DNA from 4 places in the Shewanella carassii genome. Region 1 is predicted to be linked to each of the others. Evidence: predicted binding sites of a transcription regulator. Region 1 holds the regulator's gene; each other region holds the start of a gene.
The links. Region 1 encodes LexA, which represses DNA repair genes until DNA is damaged. Its sites were predicted from a motif close to TACTGTATNNNNATACAGTA; they were not measured.
Positions count from the first base shown of each region.

Region 2: the regulator LexA is predicted to act here: its motif matches at 1,879-1,898, upstream of recG (ATP-dependent DNA helicase RecG).
Region 3: the regulator LexA is predicted to act here: its motif matches at 1,279-1,298, upstream of recA (recombinase RecA).
Region 4: the regulator LexA is predicted to act here: its motif matches at 1,555-1,574, upstream of dinB (DNA polymerase IV).

Region 1 is NZ_AP024618.1:4,370,374-4,373,529, reverse strand. It holds partial or broken gene coxB (cytochrome c oxidase subunit II) at 1-104, opposite strand, end outside; gene K5621_RS19585 (cell division inhibitor SulA) at 563-1,054, opposite strand; gene lexA (transcriptional repressor LexA) at 1,051-1,671, opposite strand; gene plsB (glycerol-3-phosphate 1-O-acyltransferase PlsB) at 1,924-3,156, shown strand, end outside.
Region 2 is NZ_AP024618.1:4,115,548-4,118,703, forward strand. It holds gene K5621_RS18380 (hypothetical protein) at 1-277, shown strand, start outside; gene K5621_RS18385 (nuclear transport factor 2 family protein) at 324-692, shown strand; gene K5621_RS18390 (hypothetical protein) at 738-1,343, shown strand; gene K5621_RS18395 (YrhK family protein) at 1,511-1,753, shown strand; gene recG (ATP-dependent DNA helicase RecG) at 1,915-3,156, shown strand, end outside.
Region 3 is NZ_AP024618.1:1,389,914-1,393,069, reverse strand. It holds gene K5621_RS06375 (regulatory protein RecX) at 1-104, opposite strand, end outside; gene recA (recombinase RecA) at 116-1,180, opposite strand; gene mutS (DNA mismatch repair protein MutS) at 1,497-3,156, shown strand, end outside.
Region 4 is NZ_AP024618.1:1,179,972-1,183,127, forward strand. It holds gene bfr (bacterioferritin) at 158-631, shown strand; gene bfr (bacterioferritin) at 642-1,109, shown strand; gene dinB (DNA polymerase IV) at 1,625-2,701, shown strand; gene K5621_RS05500 (GGDEF domain-containing protein) at 3,115-3,156, shown strand, end outside.

The DNA of each region.
Region 1 (3,156 bases):
TCAGTTACCCCTTGAGTCATATTCAAGGGCATATCTGCCTGGGCGCATGGAGACAACAAGCTGACGCACAACAAGGTCAGCAAAACACACAGCCATTGCTTCACAAGACATCTCCTCTGTCAATTGCATTCGCAACTACAAAGAAGAGTCACACAGTAAGTCTTTGCTCTATGCAAACTCTTCAGTTCCCAAAAAAGCAACGATGACTTCAAAGTGCGGCGGCGGTTTCACTTAGATCTAGGTATACAGGTGGTAACCACTGTTGCACTTACCGCTGAATATACTCAGCATTTCCGGCGGCGGCCGCACTCGCTATAAAGCGAAATGGGGCGGTCAGCCTACGACGAATTGCATGGAGGTAACACAATCGTTGTTCTTACAATATTTGTAGATTAAATATTGATCAAGATCACGATGTTTTCTAACTATATGAAAAAAAACATCTATAAATTCTTAGGTTCATACCGCGCGAAAGCCGAGCCCGCGCGGTTTACAGGTAAGCGATTACGTCAAGAGGGGGCGGAAAATAGGCCATCTCAAGGATGGCCTTTAAAGGAATATATTAATGGATGGAGCGAGTCAGCTCACTGAGACGGCTCTCCATCTCCTTAGTCAGGGGGCCGGTTTCCAACACTATGCCCATGGCTCTGGCGTTACGGGCGACCAGTTGCAATCGGCGGTTATCACGGGCATCCAGGCTATCAATCCAACTGATCACTGCACTGGAAGTGCCGTTGGTCAGGGCTCTTTCCGTTGCCCACAAGGCTTCAACCTCATCCTTGGTGCGCACCAAGAGCACTCTATCCATTCTAACACCGGCCCTCGCTAAGGTTTCCTTGTAACCTATGCTGGCCGGGGCGTTAATCAAGACTATCCAGCGCCCCTGTTGGCTCAGTTGCGCCAATTGAGGGCAGAGGCGTAATAATTCCTGGCGTCCTTGACTGTGGCTGGCCAGGCTGGAGATGCCTGTATGCGGACAAGGTTGGTTACCGGTGATATTGGTATCTGTCCATAGGCCTGGGTGTCTCGGGGCGTTGCCAGTCATTATGCTCATAGCCAGTCTCCATTGCGTATTATCCCTACCGCCAGTCCTTCAATGGTCAATGGCTGGAAAGTCAGGTCGACTTTGATTGGGGAGTAAGCTTCATTCTCAGCATGTAGATAAACTACATTACCTTTCTTTTCAAAGCGTTTTACCGTTACGTCATCTTCAACCCTGGCCACTACGACTTGACCGTTACGGGCTTCCTGTACCTTATGAACCGCCAGAAGATCACCTTCGAGAATGCCTATATTCTTCATGCTGTCGCCGCGCACCCGCAGCAGGAAGTCGGCATTGGGATGGAACATACTAGGGTCGACCTGGTAATACTGTTCTACATGTTCCTGTGCCAGTATGGGTTCACCGGCGGCGACCTGACCTATTAGCGGGAGGCCGGTTTCTGACTCGGCTTGATCATCATGAGGTAGACGAATGCCGCGAGAGGTGCCTGGTATGATCTCAATACAGCCTTTCTTGGCCAGCGCCTTGAGGTGTTCTTCGGCGGCGTTGGCGCTCTTGAAGCCTAACCGGGTAGCAATTTCGGCCCGGGTTGGTGGCATGCCGGTATCGGCTATATTGCGTTTAATCAGTTCCAGAATCTGTGCCTGGCGCGGTGTCAGTGGTCTCATGATGATTCCTGTTTTTTCATACAGTACCTGTCAGTATATACAGTATTTTTTTTAGTGCAAGTATTAACCAGTGTTGAGATTTTTTAGCCGTGGCATAAATAGGTTAGAGAGCGGCTCCGGCATCAGATAGACCTGGGCTCCAGATCTCTGACATAAGGCTTGCCGGGGCCGGTTCGCAGCTTTCCTAGCTAAGGTTCAGGAAATTCTGGTATTCTATTGAGCTATTGATTGCGACCCAGACTCTGAAAGAACATGTCCAAACAAGATTCATTCTGGTTTAAATCCCTTCGTTGGATCCAAAGTAAACTCGTGCACACCATAGTGGTGCCTCAGGATCCTTTCGCAGATTTAAACTTGGATCCGGCTAAGCCGATGGCCTATGTCATGAAGACGGAATCTGTCAGTGATATTGCTGCGCTGGCGGAAGTCACCCGTAAGTTTGGCCTGCCTTGTCCTTATGAGGCGCTCAAGGTCGATGATATTACCGTCCCCAGAGTCGTCTGTCTGGAAGGAGCTAAGCCTCTGTTTGGCAAGCGTAAGAGTAATAAGCCTTTTCTCAGCTGTTTTACCTCCTTGCTTCATTTGCATCAGACCAATCCACAACTGGACATTCAGTTGGTGCCCGTGAGTCTCTATTGGGGCCGCACTCCAGGCAAGGAAGATGACAGCATGCGCGCCGCCGTATTTGAGCGGGAAAGCCCGACTTGGCTGCGCAAATTTTTAATGATCCTGTTTCTGGGGCGCGACAACTTTGTGCAGTTTTCCAATGCCGTGTCGCTGCGGCTGATGGCCGATGAACATGGAACCGATAAGGCTATTGCCCATAAGTTGGCGCGAGTGGCCAGGGTACATTTCCGCCGTCAGCGTAAGGTGATGACCGGGCCATTACTGCCCAACCGCCAAGCGCTGTTCAATGAACTGTTGCGTTCAGAAACTCTTAAAAAGGCTATTAAAGAGGAAGCCGCAGCCAAGAAGATCCCCGAGGCCAGAGCCAGGGAAATGGCAGAGGAATATCTCGATGAGATTGCCGCCCACTATTCTGACAGTCTGGTGCGTATTGCCCAGCGGATCCTTACCTGGTTATGGAACAAGCTCTATAAGGGGATTAACATCAAGGGCGCCGAGCAGATACGCCAACTGCATCACGATGGCCATGAGATAGTTTATGTACCTTGTCATCGCAGCCATATGGATTACCTGCTGCTTTCCTATATCCTCTATTTTCAGGGCATGGTTCCGCCCCATATCGCCGCCGGTATTAACTTGAACTTCTGGCCCGCCGGACCCATGTTCCGCCGTGGTGGTGCCTTCTTTATCCGCCGCAGTTTCAATGGTAATAAACTCTATACCGCCGTGTTCCGTGAGTATCTCGATCAGCTGTTTGCCAAAGGCTATTCGGTCGAATATTTCACCGAAGGCGGCCGTTCCCGTACCGGACGATTGTTGTCGCCCAAGACAGGTATGTTGGCGATGACGGTCAACTCT
Region 2 (3,156 bases), 250 kb from region 1:
GCCATCTGACCCTCAGCCCTTGGTGCTATTTCTGGCGGCTTTCCCCGGACTACTCTTGGGCGGCTACCTGGGGGTTCAGGCAGGCAGCAACTGGAGCAGTTTTTGGCTGGGAGTGCTGTGCTTTTTTGTCTCCTGTTTTACTCTGATCCTGAGCGCCGATTGGCTGTGGAAAAATTACTTGGGAGGGCGAAAGTCGATGCAGCAATACCAGGCGGCGCTGAATCAATGGCAGAACTCCTGGTACTGTGGCAAGTGTGCCAAAGTCAGTATTTTTTAAACCTTCTTGCGTCTTTGCCGCCAGTCATCAGACCTTGGGAATAACCATGAATCACATCACAGAGATTCAGCAACTGGAAAGCCAACTGCGTAGTGCCATGTTGAATTCGGATATCAATTTGCTGGATAGACTGTTGTCGCCTCAACTGATATTCACCAATCACCTGGGACAAGTGCTCGGCAAAGCAGAGGATCTGCATGCCCACAGCTCAGGCCTGCTCAATATCACTCGGATAGACACTCTAACCGAAGAGATACGACTGCATCAGGGGACTGCGATAGTATCGGCGGAGGTGAATATTCAGGGCAGCTATGCCAAAGCACCGGCCAACGGTCGTTTTCGCTTTACCCGGGTTTGGCTGCACAGGACAAGCGGCTGGCAACTGATAGCGGCTCACTCGAGCCTGCTGGTTTGAGCACTGGGTTTTACGACAAACGACTGATTTCATGGTGACCATTTTATGACCAAAAATCCACAGCAGGCCAGGCTCTGCCAATATCAGCAGCATATGCTGATGACAGAGCTCAAAGCCGAGCCGGGCAAATTGAAACTCGTCTGGCGCAGCAGGCAAACGCAACTGAAATACGCACTTTGGGGACTACTATTGATGCTTGCCGGAATGTTGGGAGTACTGGTGTTGAACCCCGCCAGACAGGACACTTGGTTTACGGCTGCCATCATAGCCATAGTGTTGGGGCTCAGCGGCATCATCATGGGCCTGAACCTCTACCGCTTGCTCAAACCCGTAACTTTGGATCTGCAACAGGGTTGCTTCTTCCAGGGCGGAAAAAGCAAGCCTCTCAGTCAACTCTGCCGCATAGAGCTGCAACGCAATACCTATAACGAAAGATTCAGAAGTCACATGCTTGAACACCTAACTGACGAAGAGCTCATAAGTGTCAGCGTGGTACTCTGTTTTGCTGAGCGTGAGCGACTCGGTTTTGGCCTGTTCAAACCTCAAAAACAGGCCACAGACAAGGCCAGAGCCTACGCACAAACCCTCGCCGAACTGATAGGCTTTAACGGTGAAATAACTGTTACCCAAGGTTCAGGCCTGGGCCGTTAAGTTACGCTACGCTTTAGCCAAACCTGCCGAACCAAAGGGGCCAGCTATTAACTTAATCCAATGATTATGTTGATATATTTATTTTATTAAAACAGAGAATTAGATTTGCACCCTGAAGGTGGCAGCGTTAAGGTATCGCGGCAAATCATAACTACCAAGAAGGAACCATGATCGACAGTAAGCAGCGATATTTTGCCGAGCAAGATATCAAAGCCCCCGCCACCCCTCTTCCCAAACACGCCTTGTTCAATACCCTCAGCGACCTGATAGTCGCGCTCTGTTTTCTACTGGGCAGCTTCTTTTTTCTCACCGATGTTCACACTCTTATCGGCGCCTGGCTGTTTGTCATCGGTAGTGTTCAGCTACTGATAAAGCCCTTGGTCACCCTGTTAAACTGGCGGCGACGGTAGAATAATCCGCCCCAGGGCTTTTGCCGTACCTTCATCACATCCCAGCAGAAGCCCTGCCACCATTACGCCACACTTTATCCAGCCGATAAAAGCAACGCATTGCCAAGGGCTATTTCTCTGATAGTATATGTATAAATTCACAGTAATCCGGTGCTAAAGGTTTGCAGAGACTGGATCTTATTGCTATCACCGAGCTCAAGGGCGTAGCCGCTAAAATGGCTGAGAAACTGCACAAGCTCGGAATCAACACGGTACAGGATCTGCTGTTCCACCTGCCGCTGCGCTACGAAGACAGAACCCGCATCTATCCCATAGCCAGCCTCACACCCGGCAGCTACGGCACCATAGAAGCCGAAATTCAATCCAGCCAGATCATCAATGGCCGCAAGCGCATGTTGATCTGCAATGTCCGTGATGACAGCGGCACCATGACCCTGAGGTTCTTCAATTTCTCTGCCGCCCAGCGCAATGCCATGCAACAAGGGCTGACCATTAGAGCCTACGGCGAAGTGCGCCGAGGTAATCATCAGGCCGAGATCATTCATCCGGATTACAAGATACTCAAGGGCGACGAACCGCCTAACCTCAGCGAAACCCTGACGCCCATCTACCCCACCACTGAAGGACTCAAACAGGCCAGCTGGATGAAATTGACCGAGCAGGCTCTAAGCCTGCTGCAGGAGGACGGACTGCAAGAGTTGCTGCCCGAGGCTCTGCGCCCCAATCAGCAAAGCCTGGCCCAGGCGGTGCGCACCCTGCATAGGCCCCCGGCAGATGTCGATATCTATCGCTTGGAACAGGGGCAACACCCGGCGCAGCAACGCCTGGTGCAGGAAGAGTTGCTGGCGCATAACCTGTCTATGCTCAAGCTCAGAGAGCGCAGTAATCATGACAAAGCCGTGCCTTTGCCCGCCACCGGCGCTTTGCTCAATCCTTTCCTCGCCGCCTTGCCCTTTAAACCTACGGGAGCGCAACAGCGAGTGGTGGCAGATATCGGCCGCGATATTGAAAAGCCGCAACCCATGATGCGCCTGGTTCAGGGCGATGTCGGCTCGGGCAAGACCTTGGTGGCGGCCATGGCGGCGCTGCAGGCGATAGAAAACGGTTATCAGGTGGCCATGATGGCGCCCACTGAGCTGTTGGCCGAGCAACATGCGATTAATTTCAGCCAATGGCTGGAGCCATTGGGGCTCAAGGTCGGTTGGCTGGCGGGTAAGCTCAAGGGTAAGGCCAGGGCCCAGTCGCTGGAGGATATCGCCTCCGGCAGTGCCCACATGGTGATAGGCACCCACGCCATCTTTCAAGAGCAGGTACAGTTTCACAAGCTGGCGTTGATCATCATAGATGAGCAACACAGATTCGGCGTACATCAGCGCCTGGGGCTGAGAGAGAAAGGCATCAGC
Region 3 (3,156 bases), 1.5 Mb from region 1:
GTCTGTTCCACCTCCGGCGACTCAAAGCCCTTGTCCAGCAAGCGGCTCTTGAGTTGCTCGCGGCCATAGTCGCGGCGCGCCAATAGCGCGACCGCAACATCCATTACCGACTGGCTCAGAAGACTTCTCCGGTTTCCAGATCGACATTGCCTTCACCTGTCTCGGCGCTGGCAGGGGCTGCTTCTGCTTTGCTAAGCAGTTTGGCGCGCAGTGCCGCTTCGATTTCGGCTGCCACTTCAGGATTTTCCTTAAGGAACTTACCGGCATTGGCGCGGCCTTGACCTATCTTGTCACCTTTGTAGCTATACCAGGCGCCGGATTTTTCCACCAGCTTGTGGGCTACACCCAGGTCAACCAACTCACCAGTACGGTTGATCCCCTGACCATAGAGAATTTGGAAGTCGGCTTGTTTGAAGGGGGCGGCAATCTTGTTCTTAACCACTTTAACCCGAGTTTCGTTACCAACAACCTCGTCGCCCTCTTTGATAGCGCCAGTACGGCGGATATCGAGACGAACGGAGGCGTAGAACTTAAGGGCGTTACCACCTGTGGTGGTTTCAGGGTTACCAAACATGACCCCTATCTTCATCCGGATCTGGTTGATGAAGATAAGCAGAGTATTGGACTGCTTGAGGTTACCGGCCAGCTTACGCATTGCCTGACTCATCATTCGGGCCGCCAGACCCATGTGAGAATCACCGATTTCACCTTCGATTTCAGCCTTGGGAGTCAGAGCCGCCACTGAGTCAACAATGATGACATCAACGGCGCCACTGCGAGTCAGCGCATCACAGATCTCCAGCGCCTGTTCACCAGTATCAGGTTGAGAACACAGGAGGTTATCGATATCCACGCCCAGCTTCTTGGCGTAGATAGGATCCAGTGCGTGTTCGGCATCGATAAAGGCACACACTTTGCCTTCACGCTGCGCCGCGGCAATCACTTCCAGTGTCAGGGTTGTTTTACCAGAAGATTCAGGACCATAGATCTCAACAATACGGCCCATTGGCAGACCGCCGGCCCCCAGGGCCACGTCCAGAGAAAGTGAACCGGTAGAGATGGTTTCGACATCCATGGTTCTGTCTTCACCCAGCTTCATGATAGAACCTTTACCGAACTGCTTCTCTATCTGTCCCAGAACTGCGTTAAGCGCCTTCTCTTTGTTTGGATCTATTTTCATTCCTGTTCCCTCTTGATTGCGGCGCAATGCGTCGCCTGAAATCTATGTTGCCGCTCCTTTTAAGAGCTTTGGCGTCAAAACCAATCTGCCACCTAGTATACTGTACAATCATACAGTATCAAGTGCTGGTGATAATTTATTTAAAGGCCGCTTGCGGATCAATCACTTGTGACCGAAAGCATAAAATTTCCCCGCCCACGACTGGTTCAGTGATGAATAACTGATACTATTGGCGCCATTGTCAAAAGGGCAACCGCTCTTGGAAACACAGTCAAGGATACATCTGAAAGCTCCCATGAATGCAGTGATCACGCCTATGGATAACCCGGATTTGGAAAAACACACCCCTATGATGCGCCAGTATCTGTCGATGAAGGCGCAGCATGCCGAAATGCTGCTGTTTTATCGCATGGGGGACTTTTACGAGCTGTTTTATGATGATGCCAAAAAAGCCTCCGAGCTCTTGGGTATCTCACTAACTGCCAGGGGCAAGAGTGGCGGCGATCCTATTCCTATGGCGGGTATTCCCTATCATGCGGTGGAAGGTTATCTCGCCAAGCTGGTGCAGCTCGGTGAGTCGGTTGCCATCTGTGAACAGATTGGTGACCCGGCCACGTCCAAAGGGCCGGTCGAGCGCAAAGTGGTGCGCATAGTGACTCCCGGAACTCTCACCGATGAAGCGCTGCTGCAAGAGCGTCAGGATAACTTGCTGGCCGCCGTCTACGAAGGCAAGAACGGTTTTGGCTACGCCACCTTGGATGTGGCCTCCGGCCGTTTTGTGATTGCCGAGCTAACCACCCTTGAATCATTAGAGGCCGAGCTGCAACGCACCAAACCGGCCGAACTGCTCTACAGCGAAGACTTTTCCCAACAAAGCCTGATTGCCGGCATCAAGGGCAAACGCCGTCGTCCCGAGTGGGAGTTTGACTTGGATACCAGCATGCGATTGTTGCTGGATCAGTTTGGCACCAAAGATTTGCGTGGTTTTGGCATAACAGACGCCAGGCTGTCACTGCAGGCCGCCGGCTGCCTGATGCAGTATGTCAAAGATACCCAGCGCACCGCCTTGCCCCATATCAATGCCATTACCCGCTTTAACCAGAGCGACAGCATAGTGTTGGATGCCGCCACCCGGCGGAATCTGGAACTGACGGTGAATCTTGCCGGTGGCCGGGACAATACTCTGGCTTCGGTGCTGGATGCAACCGCGACCCCCATGGGTAGCAGGATGTTACAGCGCTGGATCCATCAGCCACTCAGAGATCATCAACAGATAGGCCTGCGGCAAACCGCGGTGGCGGAGTTGATTGCCAGCGGCCTGTTCGAGCCGTTGCATGACGACCTCAAGGCGCTCGGTGATGTGGAGCGGATCATGGCGCGCCTGGCTCTGAGAAGCGCCCGCCCGAGAGACTTTGCCCGTCTGCGACAAGCGCTGGCGCTGTTGCCGCAACTGCAGCAACTATTGGCAAACACCCAAAGCCCCGAGCTTGGCCGTTTGAAACACCAGCTCAGTGAATTCCCTGAAGAACTCGCTCTGCTGGAGCGGGCCATTGTCGACAACCCACCGGTACTGATTCGTGATGGCGGCGTGATCCGCGATGGTTATCATGCCGAACTGGATGAATGGCGCCGCCTTAGTGAAGGCGCCAGTGACTATCTGCAACAGTTGGAAGTCAGGGAAAAAGAGCAAACGGGAATAGCCACCCTGAAAGTCGGTTTCAACCGGGTACACGGCTACTATATCGAAGTTTCCCGCGGCCAGTCGGCGCTGGTGCCCCTGAGCTATCAAAGACGCCAGACATTGAAAAACACCGAGCGCTATATCATCCCAGAACTGAAAGAGTATGAAGAGAAAGTACTCTCCAGTCAGGGCAAGGCGCTGGCACTGGAAAAGCAGCTTTGGGACGAGCTGTTCGATCTCCTGCTGCCCAAGCTCAGCGAGTTGCAGGCCTTTGCCATGGCGGCGGCCGAGTTGG
Region 4 (3,156 bases), 1.3 Mb from region 1:
TTGTGCTTAAAAGTAGCTTGCTAACCTTAGTTAAAATGATAATGGTTATCTTTTGTAAGCTTGTGAAATTAAAGGTTAATTTGTAATGCGTCCCGCTTTGGGCTAGGCTGAAAACATTGACTTGGATCAAGTTTAATCAAAGCTAAAGGACGAGATAATGAAAGGCCATCCCAAAGTGGTATCCCAGCTCAACAAGGTGTTGACCTGTGAGCTGACAGCCATCAATCAGTACTTCCTTCATGCCCGCATGTTCAAGAACTGGGGCCTGGAAGGACTCAACCACAAAGCCTACAAGAAATCGATTCAGGATATGAAACACGCCGATAAGCTTATCGAGCGGGTGTTGTTTCTCGAAGGCCTACCCAACTTGCAACAGTTGGACAAGTTACGCATAGGTGAACACAGCGAAGAGATGCTGGCCTGTGACAAACAGATGCTGGAAGAGCAACTGACAGTGCTGCGAGATGCCATTGCCCTGTGTGAGACTGAGCGTGATTATGTCAGTCGCGATATCCTCAAGGATCTGCTGGAAGATGAAGAGGAACACCTGGATTGGCTGGAAGCTCAGTTTGAGCTGATAAGCCTGACCGGACTGGCTAACTATCTGCAGTCACAGATTGAGAAAGAATAAGGAGACAGGTATGAAAGGCCATCAGCAAGTCATAGATGTGCTCAACAAGCTGCTGACCGGGGAACTGTCGGCAATGGATCAGTACTTCGTGCATGCCCATATGTATGAAGACTGGGGGCTGAATGAGCTCTATGAGCGGATCAAGCATGAGTCGGACGATGAAAGAGAGCATGCCGCCAAGTTGATTGCACGGATCCTGTTTCTGGAAGGCACTCCGGATGTTGCCAGTCGCGACGCCCTCACCATAGGCAAGAATGTGCAGGAGATGCTGCACAACGACTTGCAATATGAATACAAGGTTGCCGCCAACTTGAGAGAAGCTATCACCTTGTGTGAGCAACTCAAAGACTATCAGAGCCGGGAGTTGTTGGAGCTATTGCTGGAAGAAACCGAAGACGATCACATGTATTGGCTGGAGAAACAGCTGGGCCTTATTGGCAAGGTTGGGCTTCAGAATTACATCCAGTCTAAGATGTAACGTTATCAAAGCCGTCACCACAGGAGCCGCTATTGCGGCTCCTGTGGTGTATGGCATTAGCTAAAAACTATTTGTTCCCTATCATTTAACACTCAGGTTAATTAATAAATTCTGATACATTGCTGGGTTCCTTAAATAAAAATATAACAAATAGGACTCGCAATGGAGCAGGTAAGGCATTCCCTCAGTTTGCAACTTGTATTGGCTATCATTGGTGCCCTGGCGTTGTTGTTGTCTATAGTGGCCGCCGTGATGAATCCCTGAGCGTCAGCGAAGAGAAGAACTGTCATAACAGATGCCGGCATTCCAACAGTTGGCCACGGCTCTGGGGCGTAACATAGCCCAGTTCTGCATCGATTAAGACGAGCTTTAAATCCATTAAGTAGAGCTCCTGCTCTCCTTTTCTGATCTCGATTGATCTGCTTTTTCGTTGCCCTGGCTTGTTAACTGTGTTTTTATACAGTACTCTGTTTGTGTCCGGCTCGACCGAGCCCTTTGAGATCCGGAAAGCAAGCTTGAGAAAGATCATACATATCGACATGGACTGCTATTATGCCGCGGTGGAGATGCGTGATTTTCCAGAATATCGTGGCCGACCTCTGGCCGTAGGCGGCAGCAGTGACAGACGCGGGGTGATAAGCACCTGCAATTATGAGGCGCGTAAATTTGGCGTTCGCTCTGCCATGGCCTCGGCCTATGCGTTAAAACTTTGCCCGGAGCTGTTGCTGATCCCCGGACGCATGTCTGTGTATAAGGAGGTCTCGGCAGAGATCCGGGCCATCTTCGCCCGTTATACCTCACTGATTGAACCTCTGTCGCTGGATGAAGCCTACCTGGATGTATCCGATAGCTCATTATACCAAGGCTCGGCCACCCTCATTGCCGAGGCTATTCGCGCCGATATCTTGGCGGAAACCGGCCTGACGGCCTCGGCGGGTATCGCCCCGGTGAAGTTTCTCGCCAAGGTGGCATCGGATCTCAACAAGCCCAACGGTCAGTATGTGATAACACCACAGGCGCTGCCTGAGTTCGTTAAAACCCTGCCGCTTATCAAGATCCCCGGCGTCGGTAAGGTCACCGCCCAGAAGCTGGCCGACATGGGGCTACATACCTGCGCGGATGTACAAAAGGTGCCGCTGGCTACGTTGCAACAGCGGTTTGGAAAGTTTGGTAGCTTACTTTATGAAAGGGCTAAGGGTATCGACGAGCGTGAACTGACCATCAACCGAGAGCGCAAGTCTGTTGGGGTAGAAACTACGCTGGCAGAGGATATTCATACTCTGGCTCAGTGTCGCCAGGTAATGCCACAGTTGGTGCAGGAGCTGGCCCGCCGTCTGGAGCGCGGAGCCAAAGACAGGCAAATTCATAAGCTGGTGGTCAAACTCAAGTTCAGTGACTTTAAACAGACCACCATAGAAACCCGCTCGAGTGAGTTATCTGTGCGCCTGCTGGATGACTTGCTGACCCAGGCATTGCAAAGAGCCAACGGCCGTGGCATCCGTCTGCTGGGGGTGGCGGCCGGGCTGGTCAGCCAGGATGACAGCCACTCACCGGCAGAGGAAACTCTGCAGCAGTTGGATCTGGCTTTTTAGCATCGAATATTCACTTTCTGTAAAAGCTCTACTGTCAATAGTGGGTCGGCAAAAAACTTGTATCAAATTGTATCTATAAGGTTATGATTTAAAAGGATTAATTATAAGGTGAGACGGATCTCGATTGTTTGTTGTTTGTTGTTTTCAAAATGATAAATATGATTTTAATCAATCATCGATAAGTTTTTCTTGTCTAAGATGTCTGAAAAACGTGTTGTTTTATCATGCCTACTGCCAAACAAACCTCAACGCACCTTTACCTGTTGACCAAGCTCTTTTTATGGTTGGGGATATTTACCTTATTGCTGAGCCTGGTATATGTCACAGTTCACTACAGAAATTATGTTCAGATGCGAATGCAGGGGTATCAGTAATTACTTACTACTCTGGAAAGCAGCTACCTGTATGAGCTTATGTTGACCAGTGAGCGCCAGCTCTCGGCGCTAGCAGGTTTG